One region of the uncultured Planococcus sp. genome, then DNA from elsewhere that is predicted to be linked to it. Evidence: riboswitches for the same ligand, from Rfam matches in the RefSeq annotation. Region 1 holds a riboswitch; each other region holds the start of a gene.
What was found. A riboswitch is a leader RNA that binds a small molecule or an ion and turns the genes downstream of it on or off. The one in region 1 is predicted to bind S-adenosylmethionine.
Positions count from the first base shown of each region.

Region 1 (7,583 bases):
AGTTGGTGCTCCCACCGGACACCAATCATATGGATTCCATCTTTGGAGGAAAAGTATTAGCCTATATCGATGAAATTGCAGGAATTACAGCAATGAAGCATGCGCGTCGCCAAGTAGTGGTGACAGCATCAATCGATTCGGTGGATTTCCTGTCTTCAGCAAGAGTCGGAGATGTATTGGAACTTGAAGCGAATGTCACTTCAACTGGCCGGACGTCGATGGAAGTCTATGTTCGAGTCAAATCCAAGAACCTGCAAACAGGTGAAGAGAAGCTGACGACGGAATCATTTTTGACGATGGTGGCGATGGGAGACGACGGCAAGCCGACCCCGGTACCGCCCGTCCTTCCTGAATCACCGGGTGAAAAGCTTTTTTTCGAATCAGCACCTGCAAGACGTGAACACCGGAAAATGCGCGTGAAAACGCCAAGATAACAACAGAAGGTGCATGGATACTATTCCATGCACCTTTTGCAACGGCGATTATTAAATGGATGTTTCTGTGTTTGATTTCACGTTCGCTAGGGTGTTGCCGGGTTCACTGCTGATGACTGACATGCTGCCGTCCGTTTCGAGGACAACCGCCTTCACTTTTTCAGTAGAGCCGAAGCCGGTGTTGCGGATCGCCTGCAGGATTTCAATTTCTTTAATGCGTTCCTTTTTCATAGCGTTTCTCAGAAATTGTCCGTCTAAAAATAACAGCCGGGGTTCAGACTTGATGACGTTGTTGAACCATTGGGAATGAACGGCAAGAAGAGTGAACAAATACTGCATAAAAATTAATAATGTAAATGCAGTGAGCCCTTCAAGAAGACTGACATCTTTGCTTAATAAAATTGTGGCCAATGTCGAACCCAAGGCTACAGTTACAACCAAATCAAACGCATTTAATTTAGTCAGTGTGCGTTTGCCCGAAATCCGAAGGAAAATCACTAGTCCTACATAGGCCAAAAAGCCGACTGTAACGATTCGGATGAAGCTGTCTAAAGTGATTTCAAACATCTTATTCCTCCTTTTGCTTAAAAAATAATAAAATTATCCACATGTTGATAAGTTTTATTTATGCAAGAATATCAACAAAATTCAAACATCTTATCCACATAACACACACAAATGGAGTATTAAATGTGTATAAGAATGAATATGTGGTAATTTTTAAGTGTAAATCCAATTTTTCAGGAAGTTTTCCCTTACTATTCACCTTTCCCTTTGTAGTTATCAACAAACGCATCAGACGGAGATTAACTTTGAGTTGGATTTGTTTTTTTCGCAAAGGGAATAGTATGGATAATCTGATTTGAGTGAGGGGCGAATGAAAATGAAACTTTTCTTGAACTTGCTCCGTTATTTGGGTTTGGTGCTTTTTGCTGTAGGCGCCATTTTATCTGTACTGACATTGGCCAATTGGCTATTCGGTGTGACCGATGTTTCATGGCTCCAATTTTATTTTATCCGACTTTATTTATTTCTAGTGGTTTCAGGAATTCTGCTGTATATCCTCATCACCTTCCGCAGAAAAGACGACGAAAAAAAGGAGTAGCCGCGGCTACTCCTTTTTGTTGGTTCACCAGCTATTGTGGGATAAAAAACCAAAAGCTGAGTGAATCCTATTTTTTTGCCAGTAATTCTTCGAAATAAGCACTGAATTCTTTTGAACGCTTCAAAATCGTACTTGAAGAGACGCCGAATTTTTCGCTTAGGTCTTTTGCAGAAAGCATTGGGCCTTTAACCAGCTCATGATCCTGCAGGAATCTCCAATACCCGGCTACAAGAGCTTCGGGTTTTTGGACAGTTGGCTGCTGGCTGACAAGATAGCTGTTCAGGATGCTTGTGATGTTGCTGACTGTCTCTTCGTCGAAATCAGCCTGCTCGATATGCTTATCGAGTTCCGCCATAACAGAATCGTGTTCTGGAGAAAGCTGGATGCTTTCTTCTACGCTGCCAGTCGAATATTTAACGATTTGTTCAACAACCGCTAAGTAATTGTCGCGAAGGTAGCTTTCATCCTGTGAAGCATTTTCAGATGTGATTTGTGCTTTCAACTGCTCGAAGAACGGCTTGAACTCACCGACAACGGTCAAATAACCGTTTAGGAACAATACGCCATTATCGCCGACGCGGGAGTCCGGAAGAAGAATTGCAAGCAAGCCTTGTCCGTTTTCCATGTCAGTTGGCGGTTGATCAGCCATTTCAAGTGTCTCGCCTGTAAAGATATCTGTAAACTGAGCCGTTTCTGTATCGCCTTTGACATATTGTCCAAGGAATACTTTTACGTCGTTCCAGTTTTTCAGCACTTCTTTAGTTGAAGGGCGCTGGGAAAGGTCAATTTGTTTTGCCAAGAATTCTTCCCATAGCTCTGGTTTTTTCATGAACAGGAAATTCTCGATAACAAATGCCTGTGCATCGTTTTCAGCCATTGATTGCATTAAACGTGGCTGCCATGCCTGTTGAAGTTCACGGAATTCGGCAAGTTGCTCCTGATTCGGATTTTCCGAGAAGAACTGCTGGCGTACTTTGAACAGTTCCTCATTCACCAAATCATTAATGGAGACAGTTTGCTGTTTTCCGTGACATTTTTTGTATTTTTTGCCGCTGCCACATGGGCATGGATCATTTCTTCCTACCATTCATAATCACCTACATTTTTTATTGAGTGTAACATAAAATTGCGCCGCCCTCAAAAGTCTGACGATTCAGACGTCGATAGACCCTGGAAAATAAGCTCCAAACTTGATGATGGCGCTTGAAAAAATTAAAGCTTCTTTTAGCTTTTAAAGAGCCATTCCTGATTTTTGGCGGGATCTGTTGGATGTCAATTACCAAAAGTATGCATAAAGCTGAAGGCGTATTATAATAAAAAGTAAAAAGCATGGGCAGGAGGGGACAATGTGTATGGAGATCCGGTAAAAGAATCTGTTTCCTGGATGCGTGTAATCTTTTTGACGGTGCTTATTGTCCTCATGTCGAGGCATTTCCTGTTTGAGCCGGTAGCCGTTCATGGTGAATCAATGATGCCAACGTTTGAAGACGATGACAAAGTAATGCTGGTTAAGGTTTATACAATAGAAAATTTTGATATGATCGTTTTCACTGCGCCGACTGGAGTGAATTTCATCAAGCGTGTAATCGGTATTCCAGGTGATCGCATTTCCATGAAAGACGATCGGTTATATGTGAACGGCCGGGCTGTAGCTGAGCCTTATTTGGATAAGAACCGTAAATTGGCCGAACAGCAGGGCTTCTCTCGGTTAACCGAGGATTTCCAGGAATTCACTGTGCCTGCCGAATCCTATTATGTATTGGGAGATAACCGTTTAAACAGCATGGATTCAAGGGTTTTAGGGTTTATTTCTGAAGACTCCATCATTGGAGAAGTGAAAATCCGATTATCTCCTCTCGATCATATCGGGATTGTGAAATGATGGAGAATGCTTTATTGCTCCAAAAGCGAAAAAAGACAGCTGCCCGAAAAATGGGAAGCTGTCTTTTTGAGTTAGAAAAGGTTCAATTTTTCAATGCGGTTAATCGCTTCGGTGATACGGATTTCATCAACCAATAATCCGACGCGGACAAATCCTTCTCCGCCAGCACCGAACCCGCTGCCTGCAGCTACTGAAATATCCGCTTTTTCAAGTAGGAAATCAGCGAACTCGACACTGGTAAAGCCTTCTGGAACCGGCAGCCAGGCGAAAAATGAGCCTTGAGGCGCATCGATTTCCCAGCCGATGCGCGAACATTCCTTGACTAGGACATCGCGGCGTTTTTCGTAGAGATCCACTAAGTCATCCACACAGTGCTGATCAGCACTTAAAGCTTCGGCTGCAGCCAACTGGACGGCTGGAAACAGGCCAGCGAATAGATGATCCTGGATCAGGTTCAGGGCTTCGATCATTTTCGAATGTCCGACTGCAAATCCAATGCGCCAGCCGGCCATATTATACGTTTTAGATAAAGTATACATCTCGATGCCGACTTCTTTGGCCCCTTCGGATTGCAGGAAGCTCACCGGTTTCTTTCCTTCGAAACCAACTGCGCCATAAGCGAAATCATGGACGACGGCAATGCCGTTGTCTTTTGCAAAAGCGACAGTTTCATCAAAGAAAGCTTTATTCGCCACTGCGCCTGTTGGGTTGTTCGGGTAGTTCAAGTACATCAGCTTAGCTTGGGAGCGAACAGATTCAGGCACTTCACTATAATCCGGCAAATAGCCATTTTCAGGATTCAGCCGCATCAGCTCGTAGTCGATATCGGCGAGCGGAGCCCCGGACAGGTAATCCGGATAGCCAGGGTCCGGCAGCAGGAGGAGATCCTGTGGATTCAACAAGGCCAGCGGCAATTCGACAAGCCCGATTTTTGTTCCAGCCAGAATGGCTACTTCAAGGTCAGGGTCGATGTCCACGCCGTATTCGCGTTTGTAGAAATCCACTGCAGCCTGTCGCAGATCGGAAATGCCGCGAAAAGGGGAATACTTATGTGTTTTTGGATCAGCCACTGCGGTTTGCAGTGCCTTGATGATATGGTCGGGCGTCGGCTGGTCAGGATTGCCCTGGCCAAGGTTGATGACGTCGCGTCCTTCGGTGATGGCCTTACTCGTTTTAGCAACCAATGAAGCGAAAAATTGTGTAGGCAGGTTTTGCAGGCGATTTGAAAATTCCATATAATTCTCCTTGTTTTCGAAATAATTGCACATCTACCCCAAATCTTATAGAGTTGTAGGTAACTTGTCTAGTGGAGGAGAAACATATGAAAATTGCATGCGTTCAGATGGATATCGCTTTTGGAGAACCGGAACTGAATTATCAGCGGGTCATGGACTATTTGAAGGAAGCGGCCGAAGGTGGAGCGGAAACGATTGTCCTGCCCGAAATGTGGAATACGGGATACGCATTGACAGAGCTTGACACACTTGCAGACAGCACGAACCGGACCGTGGAGTTGCTGAAGAGTTTTGCGAAAGAATACAAGGTCAATATTGTCGGTGGATCTGTTTCGACGAAAAAGAACGGTGGTTTCTATAACACGATGTATGTCGTCGACAAAAACGGAGAGCTTATTTCGGAATATGATAAAGCACATCGCTTTTGCTTGATGGATGAGCATATCCATCTTGAAGAAGGAGATTCACTGGGCACATTCGAATTGGAAAATACCGTTTACGGGGGAGTCATCTGCTACGATATCCGTTTCCCTGAATGGATTCGCGCGCAGGCATTGAATGGCGCAAAACTAATTTTTGTATCAGCTGAATGGCCGGAGGCACGAATTGATCATTGGCGCATCCTGCTGCAGGCGCGAGCGATCGAGAACCAATGCTTTATTGTGGCAGTAAACCGCATCGGCAGCGATCCAAACAACGAGTTCGGGGGAAGCACGATGGCAATTGCTCCATGGGGAGAAGTCCGTCTCGACATGAAGAAAGACGAAGGTGTCGCTTACGTCGATATCGATTTGGATGAAGTGGAAGAAGTCCGGAATCGGATACCGGTTTTTGAAGACCGCCGCGATAAATTGTACGAAAAATTCAAAAAGTAGATTGACACTCGTAATTAATGCCTGTAACATAAAATTTAATCAAATAACGTAAACTTATCAAGAGAGACTGAGGGATAGGCCCTATGACGTCCGGCAACCCCCGATTGGGAAGGTGCCAAATCCAACAGAACATGCAAATGTTCTGGAAGATAAGTCGAGAAACTAAAATTTTCGATGTCTCTTTCTTGATGAAAGAGGCATCTTTTTATTGCCGGGAGGACGCTATGATACAGATCGAGAAATTGACGAAGACCTACACAACTAAGCATGGCACAGTCACCGGAGTAGACAATGTTTCATTGGATATCGGAAAAGGCGAGATTTTCGGAATCGTCGGCTATTCTGGTGCCGGAAAAAGCTCGCTGATCCGATGCATCAACCTGCTGGAACGGCCGACCTCTGGCAGTGTAACGGTAGATGGCAACGATTTAACCCAACTGAACGGAGATCAGCTGAGAAAAGCCCGGTTGAAAATCGGAATGATTTTCCAGCATTTTTATCTGATCAGCCAAAAGACGGTTTACGACAATATCGCTTTTGCGCTTCGGGCAGCAGGAACTCCTGCAAAAAACATTAAAACCCGGGTGGAAGAGCTGCTCGAAATGGTCGGTTTATCCGACAAGCGGGATGTTTATCCGGCACAATTGAGCGGCGGGCAAAAACAGCGCGTCGGCATCGCACGGGCACTTGCCAACAATCCGGCCGTACTGCTGTGCGATGAAGCTACATCCGCCCTTGACCCCAATACGACTTTATCCATTTTGCGTTTACTGAAAGACATCAACCGTAAATTGGATATCACGATTGTCCTCATCACGCATGAAATGAATGTCGTCAAGGAAATCTGTGACCGCATGGCCGTCATGCAAGGGGGACGCGTCATCGAAGAAGGTCAAGTATATGATATTTTTGCAGATCCACAAAAGGAATTGACCAAGGAATTCATATCCAGTGTCGTATCGTTCAATGTACCAGAGCATATTTTAAGCGAATTTACAGGCACGCTGGTGAAAGTACTGTTCAAAGGCGGCGTGGCAGGAGAAGGCGTGATTTCCGATATGCTGCAGAATTACCCGGTAAAAGGGAACTTTTTACACGGAGCGATCGAGTACATTCAGGAACAGCCTCTCGGTATTTTTATCATGGAGTTGAAAGGAACTTCTACTGCGGTTATGGACGCATTGAAGTATATGGAAAGCAGATCAGCAATTGTGGAGGTGATTCCGAATGGGCATTGAATGGGGACGGATTATCGAATTGTGGCCGGAAATACAGACGGCCTTCTTTCAAACATTGACGATGATCGGAATTTCTTTAGCTGTCGCGCTGATTGTTGGGCTGCCACTTGGAATCTTGTTATTCATTACAGACCGCGGGCTGTTTCTTGAAAATCGGCCGGTCAATGCGGTGATCGGCTTTATTGTCAACATCGTGCGTTCCATTCCATTCATCATTCTATTGGTGGCACTCATCCCGTTGACGAAATTGATCACAGGAACGACGATCGGTCCGATTGCGGCCAGTGTATCTTTATCGGTTGCCGCCATTCCATTTTTCGCACGGATTGTGGAAAACTCACTCCGTGAAATTGATAAAGGCGTCATCGAAGCAGCGATTGCAGTGGGTGCAACTCCATGGATGATCATTAAAGACGTTCTTTTGCCTGAAGCGAAAGCGAGCATTATCCAAGGTGTGACATTGACCATCATCAGCTTGGTCGCCTACTCGGCGATGGCTGGCGTGGTAGGTGGCGGAGGCATCGGAGATCTGGCCATCCGTTTCGGCTATTACCGGTACGACAACACCATCATGATCGTCACAGTCGTCATTTTGATTGTGCTGGTCCAATTGATTCAGCAGGCAGGAGATTATACAGCGAAAGCAATCGATAAACGATAAGGGGAGAATGACATGAAGAAATTAGGATTTATTTTAGCGGCGAGTGCATTAGTTCTAGCAGCATGCGGCGGCGGGGAAGAAAGCGACTCTGCAGGAACGACAGAAGAAGCTTCAAAGGAAATTAAATTAGGAGCTACTGCAGGTCCATACAGC
Region 1 covers NZ_CANMXD010000001.1:21,437-29,019, forward strand. The annotation lists gene Q0785_RS00130 (acyl-CoA thioesterase) at 1-434, shown strand, start outside; gene Q0785_RS00135 (YetF domain-containing protein) at 486-1,001, opposite strand; gene Q0785_RS00140 (hypothetical protein) at 1,318-1,539, shown strand; gene Q0785_RS00145 (SEC-C metal-binding domain-containing protein) at 1,607-2,626, opposite strand; gene lepB (signal peptidase I) at 2,888-3,421, shown strand; gene Q0785_RS00155 (pyridoxal phosphate-dependent aminotransferase) at 3,493-4,656, opposite strand; gene Q0785_RS00160 (carbon-nitrogen family hydrolase) at 4,743-5,531, shown strand; SAM riboswitch class I at 5,583-5,687, shown strand; gene Q0785_RS00165 (methionine ABC transporter ATP-binding protein) at 5,756-6,769, shown strand; gene Q0785_RS00170 (methionine ABC transporter permease) at 6,759-7,430, shown strand; gene Q0785_RS00175 (MetQ/NlpA family ABC transporter substrate-binding protein) at 7,443-7,583, shown strand, end outside.

Region 2 (7,583 bases), 200 kb from region 1:
GAACAGACCATTGAAAAGAATATCCATCAACTGTCCCGTATGAAAGAAGCGGAAAAGATCAATGAGCTTGAACGATTAGTGGATGAAAAAACACAGGAACTGAATGAAATGATCAAAGAAATCTCATCTCCGCTCATTCCGGTCCTTGAAGATATCGTCGTCGTTCCGTTGTTGGGAACTTATGATGAAGCCCGCGCGGAAGAGCTGTTGGTGAAAACACTGGAGAACATGCCAAAACACAAAGCCAAGTATTTAATACTGGATTTGACGGGAATAAACACCAACTTTACACAGCATGCCGCAATGCTGATCGAAAAATTAGGCTCAACTGCATCGCTGATTGGTACACAAACCATTCTGGTGGGGATCTCAGCGGGAATGAGTATGACCATTACGGACTCAGCCATCAACTTATCGAAATTTCAATGTTTCCAAACTTTGCAGCACGGCATCCACTATGCCCTGGCGCAAAACGGGAGAAGCATTATGTAAGAAAAGCGCAAGCGCCCGTGTAGCTCTGCCGGGCATAAGACGCACTGGCGAAGCGGCGTTACTTCAGCCGCATAGCCAGAGTGGCTTATGACCCAAAGAGCTGGGCGCTGGAGTCTGGACAAAGAAAAGCGCAAGCGCCCCGTGTAGTTCTGCCGGGCATAAGGCAGACCGGCGAAGCGGTGCACTTTGCCGCATAGTCGGGCCGTAGAGGATGGACAACAAGAAAAACGCTGCAAACAAAAATTTTTTACTCTAAATCAAAAGGCGTATTGGACCCAGTCCAATACGCCTCAGACTGTAGACAAAGTCTGACCAAAATATATAGCGGTGCATAATCCCCAACCGGTCCGGCCACTTCGCTTTCCATGGGCTCAGCTTCAGCCTCCTCGTCACTGCGTTCCTGCGGGGTCTTCAGCTCTCGCTGTCCCACAGGAGTCTTCGTGGCCAGCCCGTTTGGGAGCGTGTTGCTTCAATCAAAGAGAGAAGCTTGCTAGTCGATATCAGGAAATGTAGTCTCTACAAATCTGGTAGAACCTTCACTCAAGGATCCGGAGCACCAGGCGGCGACTCCTGCGGGAGCAGCGAAGCGACGAAGTGCCGAAATCCACTCGGGCGCCAGTCCGAGTTAGTTCGGCGCGAGCCCGTGGAAAGCGTCCGCCTGAAGCGCAGGTTCCAGTATAAACAGGATGAAATATATTCATTCTTTAAATAACATCAATATTCTTTTGCCTACAAGCTCAGGCGTATTGGACCCAGTCCAATACGCCTTTTTGTATACGATGCCAACTTACTTGGCGGATTTTACAATTTCAATAATGACTTGTGTGGCTTTTTCCATATTTTCAGCAGAGATGAATTCGTATTTTCCGTGGTAGTTTTCGCCGCCTGTGAAAATATTCGGTGTGGGCATTCCCATATAAGATAATTGGGAACCATCCGTACCGCCGCGCACGGGAACGATATTCGGTTCTATTCCCAAGCTGTTCATCGCACGCTCTGCATTGTCGACGATTTCCATGACGGGTTCAATCTTTTCGCGCATATTATAGTATTGGTCTTCGATTTCCAAGATGACAGCCTGTTCGCCGTACTGCTGCTGGAGTTTCTCGGCAACCGCCTGCATATGCCGCTTCTTGTCCTCGAATTTCGCTTTATCGAAATCACGGATGATATAGGTCAATTCCGCGGTTTCAATATTGCCGTTGAAATTATTCAGATGGATGAAGCCTTCATAACCCTCTGTCAGTTCAGGTACTTCGCTCTTCGGCATTTCCTCCTGGAATTGAATGGCGACCGTTTGGGCATTGACCATTTTGTCTTTTGCTGATCCTGGATGCACGCTCTTGCCTTGAACGGTTAATTTGCCGCTGGCTGCGTTAAAGCTTTCATACTGCAATTCGCCAAGAGGGCCACCGTCCATGGTATAGGCATACGCAGCGCCAAAGCGCTCAACATCGAATTTATGGGGGCCGCGGCCGATTTCTTCATCTGGTGTAAACGCAACACGAATTTTCCCATGTTCGATTTCGGGATGTGCATTCAAATATTCCATGGCCGTCATGATTTCGGCGATACCGGCTTTATTGTCTGCCCCGAGAAGTGTTGTGCCGTCTGTGGTAATCAAGGTATGACCTGCATAATTTTTCAAGGCAGGAAAATCCGACACAGTCATCGTGATGCTGTCGTTCAACGGGATATCCTGTCCATTATAATTGTTGATGCGCTTTGGGTTCACGTTTTTACCAGTGAAGTCTGTTGCGGTATCGACGTGCGCCAGAAAGCCGATTACCGGGATATTCCGTTCGGTATTTGCCGGCAATGTGCCGAATAGATACCCCGCATCGTCCATGCCGACATCCGTCAGGCCGATAGCCTTCATTTCCTGTTCCAATTCACGCAACAGGTCCCATTGTCCGGCTGTAGAAGGTGTAATCTCACTGTTTGCATCAGATTGCGTATCGATTTTTGCATAACGGACAAGCCGTTCGATTAAAGTCTCCAACATATGTAATCCCCCTTGAATTTGTTCTATATAAGTTGAATTTTAGGATCAAAATTTATATACGCCGCACCGGCACTAAGAAATTATCTAACTAACTTGGTGTAAGTTCATAGATATTCACTAACTTCCTGATCGACTTGCGGCCTATGGACTATGAAACACATCAGTTCAACTTATATAGTAGTATTTTAGCACGAAGCAGGAAAATGATGAAAATTCCAGTTAAAAAAGCGATGCCCAGGTTAGGGCATCGCTTCATCAATTTTGCTGTTTAGCTTTAACGGCATCAGCATGTGCTGCTTTCACTCGTTCCAGAAGTTCAGGTTCTGTCAGCAGGCGGTAACCGGTATTGGCCAAGGCTTTGGCGCCTTTGATCAACGCATCATTGCCGTGAGCTGATTTTGCGGCTTCGCGGAATTCGGCAGTGTGGGCAACCAGACTTTCCGGACCGATTTTGATATACCCATGGGCAGTTGGAACTTCATAGCTGATATTGCCGGCATCTGTAGAACCGAGGCCGGAGATGCGGGAATCAGCCACTGTTTCACCCAATGATTCAAGTTCGCTGCGGACAACGGCATCCAATGCAGGGGTGATGACCAAATCACGCACTTCATTCTGGAAGCGTTCGATTTTCACTGTCGCGCCAGTTGCATGAGCAGCGCCTTCCGCGATAGCCCTAATTTTGCGGGCAGTATCGGATGTTTTCTTCCATGAGTCTCCGCGGATATAGAAACGGGCAGAAGCGTATTCCGGAATGATATTCGGCGCATCGCCTCCATGAGTGATGATTCCATGGACTCGTGCATCCGATGGCAATTGCTGGCGCAGGGCATTGATGCTGTTGAAAAGCTGCAGAACGGCATCCAAGGCATTGATGCCTTCTTCAGGAGATCCTGCCGCATGTGCTGGTTTTCCGTAAAAGTGAAATTCCAATGGGTCGACAGCAAGAGAAGGCCCGGTGACAGCTGAATTTCCGGAAGGATGAAGCATCAAAGCGGCGTCAATGCCCTCAAGCAACCCATGTTTAACGAAGCTGCCTTTGGCACTGCCATTCGGCCCTCCTTCTTCTGCAGGAGTTCCAAGCACGACCACACGTCCGCCTGTTGAGTCTAAAGTTTCCGCCAACGCGATGGCCGCAGCAATACTGGTCGTTCCAATGATATTATGGCCGCAGGCATGTCCAATTCCGGGAAGTGCATCATACTCAGCAAGATAAGCGATTGTCGGTCCAGGAAGTGTACTTTCTTTGGTGGCAAAAAAAGCGGTATAATGGCCGGCGACACTTTTGTCGACCTTAAACCCAGCGTCTTCAAGCCGTTTGATCAATAAAGAACTGGCGAAAATCTCTTGGTTGCCGATTTCCGGGTTTGCGTGGATCGCCTGGCTTGTTTCAATATAGGTCTCGCTTCCGGAATCGATGGACTGGGAAATGGACTGTGCTGCTTCCTTGATAAATGTCATTGGAACTCCTCCTAAGTTGGGTTCGTTTTATTGGTAATCGACCAGTTCGTCAACTGTTACAACGGTAGGGATTTGACCGCCTTTTGTATGTTCGATGATGAATTCAGCAGTGTCTTCTTCCTGATACAATTCAACAATTTTCAGGTAGGCTTCGTTATCCGCCTCTTCAGCGTTTGCGGCAATCAAGTTGATGTAAGGTTTGGCTGTTTCGCTTTCACGGGCAATCGGATCATCAGTCGGATTTAAGCCAGCATCCACTGCAACGCCGTTGTTGATGACCGAACCGGCAACATCTGGCATAGCGCGCGGCGTATGGCCGGATACCATCGGCATAATTTCAATGTTTTTCGGATTCTCGATGATGTCTTCTGCTGTGCCAGTAAGTCCAGCATCTTCAGAAAGGGTGATCAGTCCGGCTTCATCAAGCAGTAGAAGGGCACGCCCCATATTGGTTGCTTCATTCGGCATTGCGATCTGTGAACCTTCGGGAATTTCATCGATGGATTCATATTTATCGGAGTACAAGCCCATCGGTGCAATGACGGTGGAACCGATCGGTACGATATCGATGTCGTGCTCTGTAACAAATTCATCAAAATAAGAAATGGTCTGGAAAGCATTCAAGTCGAGTTCGCCTTCGGCAAGCGCCAAGTTTGGTGCCACATAATCAGAGAAAGTTTGGATTTCGAGGTCGATGCCTTCTTTTTCGGCTTTATCGCCAATATAATCCCAGATGGTTGTATCGGAACCGCTGATGCCAAGTGTCACTTTCGTGTTGCCATCGGAACTGCTGTCGTCTCCGCAGGCTGCTAAAAGTAAGGCTGATAGTGAAAGTAATGCTGTCGCTGTAAGTTTTTTCATGAGTAATTCCTCCAGTTTTTCTATGTTGTTTTTATTTTTTAGTTGCGCCGTACGGTTCTTGACAATACATTTCCAAGAGATTGAACACCCTGCACCAGCACTACAAGAATCGCTACGGTAATGAACATGACGAGCGTATCAAAGCGTTGGTAGCCGTATGTGATGGCCAAGTCGCCAAGCCCGCCGCCTCCGATGGCACCTGCCATGGCGGATGCACCGATCAGGCCGACCACTGCTATCGTCAATGCGAGAACTAAAGAGCTTAAAGCTTCCGGAATCAGGAAGCGGAAAATGATCTGCATCGGCGAGGCACCCATCGCCTGAGCCGCTTCGATAACGCCTTTATCAACTTCCAATAATGAGTTTTCAATTAGCCGTGCAATATAGGGGCCGGCGTAAAAGACAAGTGGAACGATGGCGGCTGCTGTTCCGATGGACGTGCCGACAATCAGGCGGGTCAATGGGATGATGGCAACCATTAAAATGATGAACGGAACCGAGCGGAAAATATTGATGACGATATTCAACATTTTGGAGACCGGTTCATTTTCCAGCAAATGGCCTTTGCGGGTGACCACCAGCAGGATGCCGAGCGGAAAGCCGATCAAAAGGGAAAAGCCGAATGCTGCGCCGGTCATGTAAATGGTTTCCCATAGAGCTTCTATGATCTGTTCATAGTTAACTGACATAATTATTGACCTCCTCTACATGGATTTCACTTTCTCGGATGGAGGACAAAGCCAATTCGATTTCACTGGGCTCGCCGGAAAATTCCACGATCAGGTTGCCGTACGGGACGCCTTGCAGCTCGGTGATGTTGCCGAACAGCACATTCAAATCAACTTTGAAATCGCGTGATACTCGGGACATGAACGGTTTGCCGACGGAAGTGCCGGTAAACTGGAGGCGGTAGATGGCATTATCGCTTTTAGCATCCTGAATTTGTGCCAGCAGCGAATCAGGAAGTTCGTCGTTCATGACGGAGCGGACAAACCGTTGAGTGGTTGGTTGCTGCGGATTCGAGAAAATATCGAAGACGCTGCCCTGCTCGATGACTTTCCCTGCTTCAAGCACAGCCACTTTGTCGCAGATTTCCCGGATGACGCCCATTTCGTGAGTGATGAGCAGAATGGTGATGTTGTATTCCTTATTGATTTTGCGAAGCAGGTCCAAAATCGATTTAGTCGTTTGCGGATCAAGTGCCGAAGTTGCTTCGTCGCACAGCAGAACAGATGGATTAGTAGCAAGCGCCCGGGCAATGCCGATCCGTTGTTTCTGTCCGCCTGACAGCTGATCCGGGTATTTTTGCGCCTGGTCAGCAAGACCGACAAAGTCGAGCAGGTCGGTTACCTGTTTTTCAATATCTGCTTTTGGTGTCTTGGCAAGCAAGAGTGGCATAGCGACGTTATGGTAAACCGTTTTTGAATTCAGCAAGTTGAAATGCTGGAAAATCATGCCGATATCTTTTCGGATGGTGCGGATCTCCTTGCTGGATAAAGTGGATATATCTTTTCCTTGAATCAATACGCGTCCTGCAGAAGGACGTTCGAGCAGATTCACAGTGCGGATCAGTGAACTTTTTCCGGCTCCGCTAAAGCCGATGACTCCATAAATTTCGCCGGTTTCGACGGTCAGGTCAATGCCGTTCAAGGCATGGATTTCCTGTTTTCCTGATTGATAAGTCTTTGCGACGCCTTCGAATTGAATCATGGTGATTGAACCTCCTCATGCTGTAATGGGTCTTATCAAATCGATGGTGTCTCACATTCTTCTGAGATAATGGACAAAAAAGAGCCCCCTTTTTTCTTATCCATAAGAAAAAAGAAGGCTCCTGTTGAAACCATCTAATTCTCATCTTCCAAATGCGCAAATGGCATTTGCAGGAGTTGGCACAGTTTTTGCGGTTAAACAAATCTGCTGCCGAAACGTCTCAGGGCCTGTCCCTCGGTTTCTCTTGATAAGAAAGTGATGTATGCTATTCGATTCGTGATTCCTACTTTATGGTGAAATAACAAAAATGTCAAGAAGAATTATGATATTTATTTCACAATCTTTCAAATGAAAGCAATAATTAGTTAAACTCCTTTACTTTATAGGGGTTGAAGGCTTCTTCTTAAAGATGGAGGATACTTTGCTCTCGCTTCCATTCTTTATTCGAATAATGTTTTCGCTATGCTTCCATACCGCCATTGCGAATAAAGCCAAGGCTGTGAGTAATGGCCATGGTCCAACAGCAGGACCGAAAGCAATCATAAAATAAACCGCGTAAAGCACCAGTACGCCAATGACCAAATAATCGGTGGCGAGCGAAACGCCGATGAGCAAGAGCAGTCCGACCAGTCCAAGCTTCCAATCGAGGGCCAGCATGACGCCAATTACAGAAGCCGTGCCTTTGCCGCCATTGAAATTCATATAGAACGGAAAGTTATGGCCGAAAATTACGCCGGCACCTGCGATGAACAACAGGGTCCAGATCATTTCAGGAGAAAGACTGCTGGAATCCAGCAAAAGACGTAAGCCTGCAACAGCAGCAAAGCCTTTAGAAATATCGATGAAAGCGACAAGCAAACCATATTTCCATCCCAGTACGATGGCTGCATTGGAAGCCCCGGAATTTTTTACACCTTCCTTTTTGACGTTGACCCCTGATAGAGCCTGAGCTGCAAGTGATCCATGAAAACAGCCGATTACATAACAGATAATAAATAATAGCAACATCCAGATAAACATGCCAATTCCTCCTCTACCTTAAAAGATAACGTTT
Region 2 covers NZ_CANMXD010000001.1:219,937-227,519, forward strand. The annotation lists gene Q0785_RS01140 (STAS domain-containing protein) at 1-492, shown strand, start outside; gene pepT (peptidase T) at 1,280-2,497, opposite strand; gene Q0785_RS01150 (M20 family metallopeptidase) at 2,753-3,958, opposite strand; gene Q0785_RS01155 (MetQ/NlpA family ABC transporter substrate-binding protein) at 3,986-4,819, opposite strand; gene Q0785_RS01160 (methionine ABC transporter permease) at 4,858-5,508, opposite strand; gene Q0785_RS01165 (methionine ABC transporter ATP-binding protein) at 5,498-6,529, opposite strand; SAM riboswitch class I at 6,668-6,783, opposite strand; gene Q0785_RS01170 (glycerol-3-phosphate acyltransferase) at 6,905-7,549, opposite strand.
Region 2: another riboswitch for S-adenosylmethionine. It lies ahead of Q0785_RS01165 (methionine ABC transporter ATP-binding protein); the one in region 1 lies ahead of Q0785_RS00165 (methionine ABC transporter ATP-binding protein).

Region 3 (7,583 bases), on a different contig from region 1:
GAATCGATGCATAACGCTCCAGTTTTTCCGTGTTGACGATCGCATAATCCAAGCCTGCCTGTGTGCAATGGTATAGATAGACCGCATTCAACACTTCACGGCCCACCGGCGGCAAGCCGAATGACACGTTGCTGACGCCCAGGATGGTCAAAGCGCGCGGCATTTTTTCTTTGATCAGGCGGATTCCTTCGATGGTTTCCACAGCCGATCCGATATACTGCTGATCTCCTGTACCGACCGGGAATACCAGCGGATCGAAAATGATATCTTCCGGTGCCAGCCCCCATTTATTGACCAGTAGATCATACGAACGTTGGGCAATTTCCAGTTTCCGCTCACGCGTAACCGCCATGCCTGGCTCATCGATTGTTCCGACGACAACTGCTGCGCCGTATTTTTTCACGAGCGGCATCACCGCATCAAAACGCTCTTCCCCGTCTTCGAGGTTGATCGAGTTGATGATGGCTTTCCCTTGCGAATATTTCAGCGCCACTTCGATGACTTCTTCATCAGTGGAGTCGATGACGAGCGGCACTTTGACTTTTTTGACGACTTCTTTCATGAAATTGGTCATGTCTTCCACTTCGTCACGGTCCGGGTTTGCCAGACAGATGTCGATGACATGCGCACCATTCTTTACTTGTGCACGGGCAATTTCAGATGCCTCTTCAAATTGGCCATCAATGATCAGCCGTTTGAATTTACGGGAACCGATGACATTGGTCCGCTCTCCGATGAAAAGGGGACGCATGGTTTCATCGTATTGCAGGGCTTCAATGCCTGACACGACATGGCCATGATCGACAGGATCCGGTTTTCTTGGCGCCAGGCCTTCCATGGCTTCACGGACTGCCTTGATATGTGCAGGTGTTGTTCCGCAACAGCCGCCCACTACATTCAACCATCCTTTATCGGCAAAGCCCCGCAGTTTTTTCGCAAGGGATTCCGGCGTTTCGTGGTAATGCCCGTCTTCGTCCGGCAGACCCGCGTTCGGGTAACAACTGACGTAGCCGTCCGACAGCTCAGACAGCGAACGGATATGGTCCGTCATGAATTCAGGTCCGGTGGCACAATTCAAGCCGACCGATAACGGTTTAACGTGTTCGATCGAGATATAAAACGCCTCGATGCTTTGGCCCGCAAGCGTAGTACCCATCGGTTCGATGGTTCCGGACACCATGATCGGCAATTCGATTCCGGTTTCTTCAAAGGCTTGTTTGATGCCGATCGTCGCTGCTTTGACATTCAACATGTCCTGGCTCGTCTCTAAAAGGATCAAGTCCGCTCCGCCTTCAATCAATGCCTTGGCTTGCACATAAAAGTTTTCCAGCATTTCATCGAATGTGGCACCGCCAGTAACCGACAATGTTTTCGTCGTCGGCCCGATAGCACCCGCCACAAAACGCGGCCATTCCGGCGTTGAAAAAGCAGCAGCCGCTTTTTTGGCGATTTCCACCCCGAGCCGGTTGATTTCTGCTGCCTGGTTCCCGATTCCATACTCATCCAACACGATCGGCGTTCCACCGAACGTATTGGTGCAAAGAATATCAGCTCCCGCTTCCAGATAAGCTGTATGAATGTCTTCAATAACCTCCGGACGGACAATATTCAAATATTCGTTGCAGCCGTCGAATTCATCTCCACCAAAATCTTCAGCGGAAAGATCGGCGTTTTGGATCATCGTTCCCATAGCTCCGTCGATGATCAATATTCTCTTTTCCAGTTGTTGTTCAATAAGATGTTTGGGCATGGCTGGCATCGCTCTCTTTCTGTTGATCTAGTTGTCTGATATAACGAATCAATTCTACGGTCATGTCGTAACGGACAAACGGCGTAATCAGGTAGATGCCATGGAATAGCTCCGCCGCCGTATCGATCAATTCCTTCGCAATCTGGATGCCTTCCGCAGTAGCACGTTCTTTGTCTTCCCCGCATGCGCGCATGCGCTCCAGGGCATCTTCCGACAGTTTGATGCCCGGCACTTCATTGTGCAGGAATTCCGCACTGCGGATGCTGGTCAACGGCATTACCCCGATAAAAATCGGCGTATCCAGATGTTTGGTCGCTTCGTGGATCTCAACGATTTTCTCTTTTGTATATACCGGCTGCGAAATGAAATAATCCGCACCGCTTTCAATTTTCTTATCAAGTCTTGCCACTGCCCGGTCCAGTACACGGACATTCGGATTGAATGCCGCCGCTACCGAGAAGTTGGCTTTTTTCCGCAACGGCTTGCCGGAAAATGAAATGCCTTCATTGAGCTTTTTGATCAGCTGGATCAATTCCATGCTCGACACGTCATAGACGCTGGTCGCTCCCGGGAAATCACCGACTTTGGTCGGATCGCCCGTCACGGCGAGTATATCATGGATTCCGAGCGCATCGAGCCCCATCAAATGCGATTGCAGTCCGATCAGGTTTCGGTCGCGGCAGGTGATATGGGCAAGCGCCCGAATATCCTGCTTATGCTTGAGGATCGATCCCATCGCCATATTGCTGATGCGCGGCGATGCCAGTGAATTGTCCGCCATCGTTATGGCGTCCACTCCAGCATCATTCAAAGCGGCAGAGCCCTCCAGGAATTTGGTGGTATCCAAATGGCGCGGTGTATCCAACTCCACGATGATGGTCCGTTCCGTTTTGGCTTTTTCATGGAGCGGCTTAACTTCCAACGCTTCCGCTTCACGGATGACAATCGGTTTCCTTTCGGTGACTTCCTTATGGACGATCGGAGGCAATTGGCCTAGGTGTTTTTTCACCGCTTCAATATGCTTCGGCGTCGTGCCGCAGCAGCCGCCGATCAATCGGACACCTTCTTCCCTCAATAACAAAGCAGCCCGTCCGAAATAATCCGCTTCCGATTCATAGACGATCCGTCCATCTTCCACATCCAGCAGGCTGGCATTCGGATAAGCAGACAGAAACGCTTTTTCAGGCAAGGTGACTTCATCAAAAGCCTGAATGGTATGGTGCGGCCCAAGACGGCAGTTGACGCCGACAATATCGGCTCCAAGCGCCTCCAGTTGATGCAGCGCGTCATTCAAAGACATACCGTTTTGCAGAATCCCCGGGTCGTGCATGGAAACTTGGGCAATCAGTGGTGTATCAGTGATTCCTTTCAGGTGCTTGACCGTTTCCGCGAGTTCTTCGAAATCGTAATAAGTTTCCAGCAATAGGCCATCAGGATTTCCGGCAAGCAAATGGCTGGCCTGTTGATCGACCATCGCAATGATTTCCTGCAATGTGGCATCGCTTTTGCGGATTCCACGGATGCCTCCGATAGTCCCGAATACAAATTGGCCACCGGGCGCTGCCGCACGTTTGGCGATGTCGATTGCGGCTCTATTGATATCCGCGACCTGTTCTTCCAGACCGTAGCGCGCAAGCTTGGCTGCGTTCGCTCCGTACGTATTGGTCTGGATGATATCCGCTCCGGCTTTAATGTAATCCAGGTGGATCTTCTCAATCACTTCCGGCCGCTGCAAATTCAGTTCCTCGTTGCAATACTCGATGCCGTACGAATACAGCAAGGTTCCCATGGCCCCATCTGCCGTCAAAATCCTGGTCTTCAACTCGTCTAATAAACCCATCCTCTTCAACCTCCCATATATACAAAAAAAGCCTTCATGAAAAAGAAGGCTTTACGATATCAAACTCGTTCCTTTTCATCTGCCAGACAATGACTTGCCTGCTGGATTTAGCACCTGACCTTTCGGCTGGTTGCTGAAGTTTCATAGGGCCAGTCCCTCAACTTCTCTTGATAAGAATTCACTATTCTGTTTTAAGTATTCTAAATATGGTACCTGTATCTGATGGGCAGGTCAAGGCGATCTGTCAAAAAACAATGAAATTTCTGTGATTTTTTTCACAATCCCTAAATAAAACGAAAAAAACAGCTCCCTGTACCATTTTCTCCTAAAAAAAGGCTTCGAAATTCCGGGCTAGGATCTGTATAAAGAAGGGGAATTTCCGTGTTCTTCGCATTGATCTAGAATATGTTTGCATTTTCATTTCGGATTCCTCACTCACGGTTTCAAGTATTGAACTGAAAATCATGCGCCTGAAATTTATACCAGGCGAACGTTCCTTCTTCCAACTCCCAGCTGATCTCCATGTCCACCGGCACCTTCAATCCATCCACCTGTTTGTGCTCGTTGATGCTCCCTGTGCATAGCAGCGGACGCGCATCTTCTCCACTTTCTTTATAGCGCCAGGCCTCCACTTTCAGCAGCTCGTAATGCTCATCAAAGAAGTAAGTCGCGGAACCGGTCAGAACGCCATAATTCATGGTCGCCGTTGCGGAATATGCATCCACTTCCTGCCAGGAAATGAACAGACTGAGCGCCGCCGACGGATACCAGGCCAGCTCCATCAAGTAGCGCTGCAGAGCCGACTCATTCGTCTTTTCATTGTCGTCTGATCTGGAAATCGGCAGAATGCCGGCAAGTTTGATGCGCATATCCGCCTTGCCTTCCTGAAAGCTGTCTTTACCCGTCACCGTCAGGCCTTTCCTCATTTTCATCTTCACTGACCAATGAAAAGCAGGCGGATCCGTGAAGCTGATTTGTTCCGCTTCGGAAGCGGTCCACGTTTTCTGTTCGGGTTTCAATTTCATCATTCCCGATTGTTTGAGCTTCACGGAATCGATTTTTTCATGGCCGACCGCCCCAATTGCTTTAAGCCAATTCTGGACAGGCGATGGAAGTGATCCAGTCATTTCCGCTGTAAGTATGTTCCGAGCCGCAAAGCCGGATTCTATTTTCTGTGTTCCTTTTCCCTCCATTACGACCACCCCTTTACTCACTATACCTTTTATCTTAATAAATAAAGCGCAATGATGATAAATTATGGACAAAGAAATTTCAGTCATGTTAAAGCAAAAAACCAGTCAGGAAGAATTCTTCCTGACTGGTTTTCAATTCGAATGCAGCAGCCGAACTTCGGAATTCATGAAGTTCATTCAAATCAAAAAAGGCTCTGCAATTCCTTTACTGGCAGCAAATCAGGCTGGCCATTATAGCTGACGAATTCGATTTCCCCGATGCGCATTCCTGCATTGTATTCTCCGATGATGGTATCCAGCAGAATAAAAGAAGCGGAGATGAATTCATCTTCATTTTCTTCGGTAAAGCCTTTTATGTACAGGATCAAGTTGACTTCATCGCTATTGCTTTCTTTTTCAAATGTGCAGAAGATATCATCCCATGCCAATTCAATATCGCCATATTCAATGGAAACCTCTTCGTCCTGCTTTTGCCGAAAGGCGATGATGGCAAAAGAATCGAGCTCAGGTGCCTGGCCGACCAACTCGATGACATCGTCAAAAGCCTCCACCATGCCATCCGCACTGATGATGAATTCCCGCTTCCCATCCACCAGAATCTCACTGAGTTCAAATGCCAGATGCCGGTTAACCTTCTGCAACTTCTTTTCCAATTGGCTGAAAAGTTTCCCTCGGCCAGAATCGTCCAATTCAAAGAATGCTTCTTTATTGTCTGCAAACCATTCCCAGAAAGCTGCTACCTTATTTTTTCTCTTCGGCAACCAATTCATTCCGCTATCCCCTTTGCATCCAGCAATTATATTATTTCTATCATAATCATAATTATCGAAAAATGATAGTTCTTTTTATCCACAAAAACCTACTTTTCGCTTCTTCCCGCTGTTTCGTATAGGCTGAATTTCACCATGGAGACTATGCCTAATGCAGGACCGATACTCAGCAAAATAAACACCCATTCCCACCCGATCAAGCTTTGCACAACAGGAATCAAGTTGATCGAAAAAATTGTGACCAAAAATCCGATGCACATCTGAAACGTCAAAGCTGTCCCCAGGTAAGGAGCCTCCGCAAATTCCGTCACCGCTGCTGAAAACTGGGCTGAATCGGAAATCACAAACATTCCCCAAATGACTGCCACGAGAAGCGTCAACCAGAAGGACTGCCCGAACGTAAAGCCGATAATGATGGAACAGCCGCCACTGACCAGCAGAGAAAGAATGGTCAGCCGCGACCTTCCTAAGCTGTCTGCGGCCATCCCTCCCAAAACACAGCCGACTGCTCCGGCAATTCCAATGGACACAAACGAGGCTAAAGAAATAATTTCCGGACTGATCTGGGAAGAGCTGCTGGCGAAACTGGCCGCAAGAAATACAGGGAGCCATGTCCACATCGCATACAATTCCCACATATGGCCGAAATACCCGTAATTCGCCAGCATAACCGGTTTATTGTGCAGCACTTGTTTTATTAGTTTAAAAGAAAAAATTGTCTTTTGTGATGAAGTTGGTGCGCCTTTCACCACCCAGTTCATAATGCCTGCTGCAGCCAATGCCAACAAGGAGCTGATAATGATAACCAACTTCCAGTCCACAGAGGAAAAAAGGAGACTGATGAAATGGGGCAAGGATGAGCCCAAAGTCAGCGCCGCAATCAAAATCCCAAGCGCCAACCCTCTTTTTGAGGGGAACCATTGAGAAAGTAATTTGACTGCTGTCGGATAAACCCCAGCAAGGGTCACTCCGGTCATGATCCTCAAGGCAATTCCGATCATGGCACTGTCTGCAACGATCAACAGGCCATTGATCAGTGCACCCGCCAATGCGGAAAGCGCAAACACTCTCCGGGCATTAAAGCGATCTGCTATACCGAAGGAAACACTGATCAATGTACCGATGATAAAGCCGGCCGGAACAGATGCCGATAACCACGCCTCTGTCAGTACGGTGAGATTCCAAAGCTCCCTCAACTCCGCCCCAGTGACGCTCGCACTGAACCATAGACTCAATGCGAAAAGTTCTGCTATGGCAATCCACATTAAAGCCGTCCATTTCCCCTTGCCCATCATCATTCTCCTTCCGCGAAATAAAACATTCCTTCTTTTCTCCTAATCATAGAATAGTAAAAGAAAATATGATAGCTGTTAAAGAAAACGGCATCCCCCTACTTAAATCGCCTCCTACAAAAAAAGCCTTTCATCAGTTGAATGTTCTGATGAAAGGCTTGGAAATTATGATTTTCGCTCTATTGTATGCTATACCGACTAGACCTCAGCTTTTAGCTATCGCCTCTTTTGTAATCGATTCTCCTATTTCCAAAGTCGGCACATCGATGTTCACCGTATCTGGGTATTTGATGCCTGCTCCGGTATTCAACGCGACGACCGTTTCACCGTCTTTGATCCAGCCCTGTTTACGCAACTCACGGATTGCCACAAAGACCGCTGCACCTTCCGGACAAATGAAAGACCCTTCCAGGCGAGCAATTTTTGCCTGTTCGGCAAGCATGGCTTGATCATCTACTGCAATGGCACAGCCTGCGGTCTTATAGATGGCATCCAATACCAGAAAATCGCCCAGCGCTTTTGGCACGTTGATTCCAAAAGCCTGCGTGCTGGAATTTGTCCAGAATTCGGACTCGTTCTTCTTTTCTTCCCAGGCTTTCACAATCGGCGCACAACCTGTTGCTTGAACGGCTACAAGGCGCGGCAAATCACCTTTGGTCCATCCTAGTTTCTTAAGTTCATTGAGTGCTTTATAGATGCCGATCAAGCCGACACCACCCCCTGTCGGATAAAGGATGA
Region 3 covers NZ_CANMXD010000002.1:36,088-43,670, reverse strand. The annotation lists gene metH (methionine synthase) at 1-1,750, opposite strand, end outside; gene Q0785_RS02585 (bifunctional homocysteine S-methyltransferase/methylenetetrahydrofolate reductase) at 1,731-3,590, opposite strand; SAM riboswitch class I at 3,663-3,767, opposite strand; gene Q0785_RS02580 (DUF6544 family protein) at 4,034-4,783, opposite strand; gene Q0785_RS02575 (hypothetical protein) at 4,966-5,553, opposite strand; gene Q0785_RS02570 (MFS transporter) at 5,643-6,845, opposite strand; gene Q0785_RS02565 (threonine synthase) at 7,051-7,583, opposite strand, start outside.
Region 3: another riboswitch for S-adenosylmethionine. It lies ahead of Q0785_RS02585 (bifunctional homocysteine S-methyltransferase/methylenetetrahydrofolate reductase); the one in region 1 lies ahead of Q0785_RS00165 (methionine ABC transporter ATP-binding protein).

Region 4 (7,583 bases), on a different contig from region 1:
GATCCGCTCAGTGTTTAAGGCGCTTGAACTGGCTGTGAAATACGATAAATTGGTCGATATCCATTGTGATGAGATCGATGATGACCAATCCAGATACCTTGAAGTGCTTGCAGGAGAGGCATTGAAACTGGGCATCGGACATCGTATAACAGCCAGCCACACGACGGCCATGGCTTCCTACAGCAATGCCTATACGTATAAATTATTCCAGGCCTTGAGAAAAGCCAAGATCAACTTTGTCTCGCTGCCAAAAGCCAATCTTCATTTGCAGGGACGCTTCGATGGCCATCCGGCGCGCCGCGGCATCACCCGCGTGAAGGAACTGCTGGCAGATGACATCAATGTCTGTTTCGGCCTCGATTCGATCATGGATCCATGGTATCCGCTCGGTGACGGCAACTTGATGAGTGTCGTCGATACCGGTCTGCATGCCTGCCATATGACGGATTACGCCCATATCGTAAAAGCGCTTGACCTGATCACCATCAATGGCGCCAAAACACTGGCGATCGAAGAAGGCTATGGCATCAAAGAAGGCCATCAAGCCAACCTGATCGTCATCGATTCCGAGTCTGAATACGAAGCAATCCGGACGCAGGCCTCCGTTCTTTACTCGATCCGCAACGGAAAAATCATCGTTGAAACCAAACCTGCTGAAACGACGATGAATATTCCTCTTCTTTCTTGAGCACCCAAGCTTGAAAGAGTAGGAAATCCATTATGAATAGACAAAGAGGGGCCGATTTCCCGGCTCCTCTTTGCTTTTTCATCTCCTACAAGACTAATTTCATTTCCCTTGAACTTGGCTGTTTTGAATACACCCTGCAAAGAACGTCCATACATTTCCAATGATTCATTTACCCGTTATACTAAGAGCAAATATTCCTTAAAGAGAGGTTTGGCCAAAATGGAAATCGAGAATCTGATCAACGTGAAGACTCGGCAGGAATTGAGGGAGTGGTTCGAGAAAAATTCTGCGGCAGAAAATTTCTGTTGGGTGGTCGTCAGCACAAAAGAACAACCTGGAGTCATCCAGTATTTAGATTTAGTGGAAGAAGCCTTATGTTTCGGCTGGATCGACAGCACCAAAAAGAAGCTGTCCGAAACGGAAACGGCTCAACGGCTATCTCCAAGAAAGAAAAACAGCCATTTTACTGAGTTGAATAAAGAGAGAATAAGAAGATTGGAGAAATTAGGGTTGATGACAGAAAGAGGCCGGCGGGTCTTACCCGATATGCGCCCTGAGTCCTTTCTCATCGATGAGGAGATTGAAGCCTGCTTAAAAGAAGACGATCAAGTTTATCGAAACTTCCTGAACTTTCCCGAACTCTATAGGAGAATCCGAATCGATACCATCCAAAGTCATAAAAACAACCTTGAACTTTTCAATAAAAGATTGGAGAAATTCATCGAAAATACAAGGGAAAATAAAATGTACGGCCAGTGGCATGACAATGGCCGCTTACTTGATCATTGAAATCACTGCCAATCGCTCATTTATATAAACATCATAAATAGGCTTAGACAGAACTTTGGATTGTATGTACCAAATGAAAGCGAATTGAGGCGGCTCTACTTTGGGGTGCCTGAACTCATATACTAGAATCAAGAAATCCTGAAAAACAAAAAAACGGGAAGAGAACCTTCTTTCGAAGTTTCGCATCTTCCCGCTTCTAGACTCTTTTATTATCTTATCTATTTAACCTAAAGTCTGCAATGCAATGTTACCGGCTTATATATAATTGCTCCCATCAAGAAACTACTTATAAACAGGCGCTCCATATGGCTCTCTGAGGCCTCTTCAAGCAACTGAACATCTATTTACGGGCCCATGCAGCAATACCTGAGATGTCCTCAGGAGCAGTTCTGCAACACCCTCCGATTATCTGGGCGCCTGCTTCGTGCCAGCGCCGTGTGTTTGAGGTAAACTGATCTGCTGAAGAACCTTTCCCCCATGTCTTGCTTGCCGGATTGTATTCTTCGCCTGAATTCGGATACACGATGACCGGTTTGCTGGTCTGGCTCTTCACCTCGTTGATCAACGATTCAATTATATGGGGCGCTGAACAATTGATGCCGATTGCCGCTGCTTGCTGTTGGCCATCCAACCACTCCGCACATTTGGCGATTTTCTCTCCGTCGCTTATGTGGTGTTCGTCTTTTGCGCTGAAACTGAACCACGCATAGACATCCGGAAATTCCTTCAATACCTTGACGATCGCTTTGGCTTCCGCCAGACACGGGATGGTTTCACACGCTAGAATATCTGCGCCCGCTCCAACCAACACCCGGATCCGTTCTTTATGGAAGGCAATCAATTCCTCTTCGCTCACCGAGTAATCGCCCCGGTATTCAGAACCATCCGATAGGAACGCACCATATGGCCCGACAGAAGCGGCAACGAACGGTTTCGGCCTGTTCGATTGATCCTGCAAATCTGCCCAAAATTCATCACGGGCTTCTGCTGCAAGTGCAACAGACTTAGAGATCAAGTCGATTGCCTCTTCCCCGGTCAACCCTCTTTCTTTGTATCCTTCGATAGTCGCCTGGTAGCTGGCGGTAATTGCGCAATCTGCACCTGCCTGGAAATAATCCAAGTGAACTTTCTTGATCAATTCCGGGTTTTCCATCAAGACTTTTGCCGACCATAAGCGGTCATTTAAATTGCATCCGTAATTCTCAAGCTCGGTGGCCATCGCGCCGTCAAGAATGACCAGTGGGAAGCGGTTCAAAATTTGTTCGATCGGGTTCACGCTAAAACATCCTTTCCAAATCCAAGCTCTTTTCGTGATTTATTAATTGTTCCGGGTGGCTTTGCCTAAAAATTGCTTTGTTCTTTCCATTTTTGCATCATTAAAAAGCTGATCCGCAGTGCCTTCTTCGATGATGACACCGTCTTCCATGAAAATGACACGATCCGAGATTTCACGCGCAAAGTTCAGCTCATGGGTAACGATAAACATCGTTTTTCCTGTGTCTGCCACACTTCTGATTGTCGCCAAAACTTCATCAACCAGCTCTGGGTCCAGAGAAGAAGTCGGTTCATCAAACAATAAAACTTCCGGATTAAGCGCAAGTGCCCGAGCAATGCCCACCCGTTGCTGCTGGCCACCCGATAGTTGCACCGGGTAATGGCTTAGCTTATTCGACAAGCCCACCTTTTCGAGAATTTCCAAGCTCTTCTTTTTCGCTTCGTCTTTCTTCAGTTGCTTGACGCTGGTTAATCCGATCATCACATTTTGCAGCACGGTCAAATTTTTAAACAGATTGTATTGCTGAAAGACCATCCCGGTCGACGTTCTCAAAGCAAAGACATCCGACTTGCTGGCTGATTCAACGTCCACTCGGTTGCCGCCGATTTCCACTATTCCGCTCGTCGGCTTTTCCAGGAAATTGATGCAGCGCAACAGTGTTGACTTGCCTGATCCGCTTGGTCCCAAAATAGAAACAACCTCGCCTTTATTGACACTTATATTGATTCCCTTTAGCACATGGTGGCTGTCGTAATATTTATGTATATTTTCCAATTTAATCATGAGGCAATCCCTCTTTCATATCTGCGTGCCCGCTTCTCGATTTTCACCAGCAATCGCTCTACTATTATGCAAAGGATCCAGTAGACGATGGATACCGCAATGTATACTTCAAAAAATGCCAAACCGCGGGACCCAAGAATTTTGGCTTGCCCCATAATGTCCACGACGCCAATGATGAAAACAAGCGACGTGTCTTTGATCGTGCTGATGAACATATTTCCCAGGTTCGGGATTGCGACTGCCAGCGCCTGCGGGAAAATGATTTGAAGCATCATTTGTGTAGGCTTCATCCCGATTGCTTTTGCAGCTTCAAATTGTCCCCGATCAACCGATTCGATCGCTGACCGGATCGTCTCGGACAAATAAGCACCCAGATTAATGGAAAATGCCAGTAGCGCATATACTTCGGGCGGTATACTGTTGACGTCGGCGGACTGAAGCCAGCCGTATTCAATCTGTAGATAGTAGATGATCTTCGGTATTCCATAAAACACCAAATAGATTTGGACCAGTAAAGGAGTTCCTCTGACAAAAGAGATGTATATCGATGAAACCACACTTAATACCGGAACCTTGTATATTTTGATCAATGCGGTAAAAACCCCGATGAATAAACTCAAAACCAATGAGCCGACAGCTATCCCGATGGTAATCGGTAGCCGTGAAATAATAGCAGGAAAACTTTCGATTAAAAATTGTATATCCAGTAGATTTTCCATTGTCTCTTTCCTTCCACAAACCTATTCAGGGATATATTCTCCGCCAGTCCATTTGATCGACAGATCCGCTAAGGTGCCATCTTCTTTCAGTTCTTTCAGGATGGGATCGATTAAGGATTTTAATTTTTCGCCTTCTTCCCCATTCTTCAACACAATTCCCATGTCATCATTCACCAAAGGCTGCCCTACAATTTCTACCCCTAAATCGTTTTTTTCCAATACCGCATTCATCATAATCGGATCATTCACGTAGGCATCGACACGGCCATTTTGCACGTCCTGCAAAATTTCCGAAGGGTTTCCACTTTCGCTGTATTTCAACTCAATGGGCGTATCTGCTGTTTCGTTGTATTCCTCCAGCAACAGCGTATAGGAATCCCCCGCTAAAGCGCCAACCGCCTTTCCTTCTAAATCCTCTACAGTCTGGATGTCTTCTCTTCCGGTTTTCACCGCAATGACTGTTTCCGCTGCAAAATAGGATTCATCGGTGAACAAGTACTTTTCCTGGCGTTCAGGTGTTTTCGCTACTTGGTCTGCGATTGCCTGAACCTTATTGGATTCGAGTGCAAGAAACATGCTATCCCACGGAACGGCGACAAATTCGAATGTATAACCATCCAATTTTTCATCGATTGCTTTTACCATTTCAACGTCATACCCTGTCAGTTCATTGGTGTCATCCGCAAAAGCGAAAGGCGGATAATCATTTTGCGTTCCTACCACAACCACTTGATCGCCCGTAGAACTTGTCGCTTCTTCCGACGAGCATCCGCTTAATGCCCCGATTACACCCAGTGATAAAAACAGTGAACTCAATACATAATGTTTTCTTTTCATTTTCATGCTCCTTTTTTAGGCAACAAGCCGTAAGTCAATTTGATGGGGAAAGGCAAAAGCCAATTTTTCTTGCTATGTAAGCTGAATGTAAAGACATTACTGCCGGCAAAGGACTAGTTGCTTATCCATACATGGGGTCATCCTTTTTCTTTTGCATATTTCCAAGTCACCGAAAACCTCCTTTTTCTACTTTTCAAGAAAATCATTTTTGCAATCGCCCTTTGGAAACAAAAAAACCTCTTCCAATAGGAAAGAGGTTTCAGCCAAATTCTTATCTCTCAGAATAAAACACTCTGCAGGAATTAGCACCTCTCATAAAAATGATGGTTGCTGGACTTCACAGGGCCTGTCCCTCAGTCTCTCTTGATAAGTTATTTAATTTTTTTTTTCATATTAACGATAGTATTTGACATTGGCTCTCATGTCAAATACATTTTTATTCTATTTCGAATTTACTCAAAATTTTTTTGCACAAAACGGGCGTTTATACCCAACGAATGGAGCTCCATTGCAGATTGTCTCCCAGTTTCTGAATTCCCGTTGAAATAATTTAACGAGTGAAGCGCATAATGGACGATTGACAATCACTCACGTCTTCCATACCATCTAGTAATAATTCACCCTTATTTTTTACACGAACCGGCATTTTAAAACCACCTTACTATCGAGGAAGATCGGAGTGAAAAAATGAACAAAGAAACTATTTATGATGTCGCAATAATTGGTGCTGGAACAATGGGAATGGCTGCCGGCGCTTTTTTGGCACAGCAAAATGTGAAAATTGTTTTGATCGATGCCTTTGATCCTCCGCATATCTATGGCAGCCATCACGGCGATACCCGCTTGATCCGCCATGCTTACGGCGAAGGGAGACAATACGTTACATTAGTGAAACGCGCACAGCAATTGTGAGAAGAGCTGGAGCAGCAAACCGGCTACAAAGTTTTCGAAAAAACCGGTGTCATCGGTTTTGGCCCCAAAGAGTCCCCTTTTCTTCAGGAAACAATTTCTGCTGCACAGAAGCATAACCTTCCGTTAGAGCTAATGAGCGGCATTGAAATTAACGAAAGATGGCCCGGGTTTTCTGTGCCGGATCATTTTGTCGGCTGCTTTGAAAAAGAATCGGGAATCATCTACAGTGAAAATGCCATTCGGGCGTATAAAGAAAAAGCCATTGAGCACGGCGCCCAGCTTGTAACAAATACACCTGTCCATCACATTGATCCCAATGATGAGAACGGGATAAAAATCTCTACCGAGCATACGACATATTATGCCAGGAAAATAATCGTCACTGCAGGTGCATGGGCAGCAAAACTGCTGCCTGATTTAAACCTCCCTGTCCAGCCCACCCGTAAAGTAGTCGGTTGGTTTGAAGCACCTTCTGACCTGTATGACGCTGCTGACTTTCCTTCCTTTTATGCTGAGGACAATGGGAAGAAATTTTATGGATTCCCAAGCTTGGATGGTTCCGGGATTAAAATCGGAAGATCAGATGGAGGACATGCCATAGACCCCAATCTCCTGAAACAGAATTTCGGATTATACGATTCAGATGAAGGTGATTTGAGACAAGGTCTTGAACTCTATCTGCCCCGTGCTAACGGGAAACTGAAGCAGAGCAAAACTTGCTTGTATACACTTTCAAGTGACAATGATTTTATCGTCGATTTCCATCCCGAAGATCATCGTGTCATTTTCGCCTGCGGCTTCTCGGGACACGGCTTTAAGTTTGGTAGTGTGATGGGGGAAGTATTGAGCCAAATGGCTTTAGCGGGAGAGAGCGAGTTGGATATCTCTATATTTGCTCTCAATAGATTTGGATTAGGATCCAAAACACCCAACCCAACCAAATTATTGTAGTTCCCCCTTTCCTCTTTTATTATCAGAAATGCGCTTATATTCTTTGCCAGAAAGTAAAAAGGGATCCTTACAGGCCCGAATGGCCCGAAAGAATCCTTTTTATACAATGTCTCAATCATTTGGCTCGCTTTCTATTAAACAATTAACTGAGCGACAGCAGCAGGTTACAATATGAAAGTTCTTAAGTTCACCCCGACTAAGCTCTAAAGCTTTTCACCCACTAGTAAGGGGAGTGTTTCTTCGACAAACTGAATGGCTTTTCCGACAATAAAATCCAGTTCATGATCCATGGAAGCAATGTGATAGGAATTGTGCAATTCGTATTTTTGCATACTCTCTGATTGGACCCTACTGAGAATATAATCCGTATTGCCCGGTGGTACAACATGATCTTCAAGCGATTGGAAACAGACGATCGGACAGCGCACATCTGCAAGCTTAGCATCGACGGCGTCCATATACTTCAATAATTGGTGATACGCTTTGACTGGTGCCTGCTCATAAGTGATTTCTACTGCATCCTCTTTTTTGATGTCCGGCTGCCCTTCGGTGACATAAGCGGAGGACGGCTGGTCGCGGAATGTTTCAAATGCAGGGATATCAATCGCCGGATTGATCAGGACAATTC
Region 4 covers NZ_CANMXD010000010.1:130,319-137,901, forward strand. The annotation lists gene codA (cytosine deaminase) at 1-688, shown strand, start outside; gene Q0785_RS15070 (YdeI/OmpD-associated family protein) at 908-1,477, shown strand; gene mmuM (homocysteine S-methyltransferase) at 1,818-2,753, opposite strand; gene Q0785_RS15080 (amino acid ABC transporter ATP-binding protein) at 2,796-3,536, opposite strand; gene Q0785_RS15085 (amino acid ABC transporter permease) at 3,533-4,255, opposite strand; gene Q0785_RS15090 (transporter substrate-binding domain-containing protein) at 4,277-5,092, opposite strand; SAM riboswitch class I at 5,361-5,465, opposite strand; partial or broken gene solA (N-methyl-L-tryptophan oxidase) at 5,780-6,955, shown strand; gene Q0785_RS15100 (alpha/beta fold hydrolase) at 7,159-7,583, opposite strand, start outside.
Region 4: another riboswitch for S-adenosylmethionine. It lies ahead of Q0785_RS15090 (transporter substrate-binding domain-containing protein); the one in region 1 lies ahead of Q0785_RS00165 (methionine ABC transporter ATP-binding protein).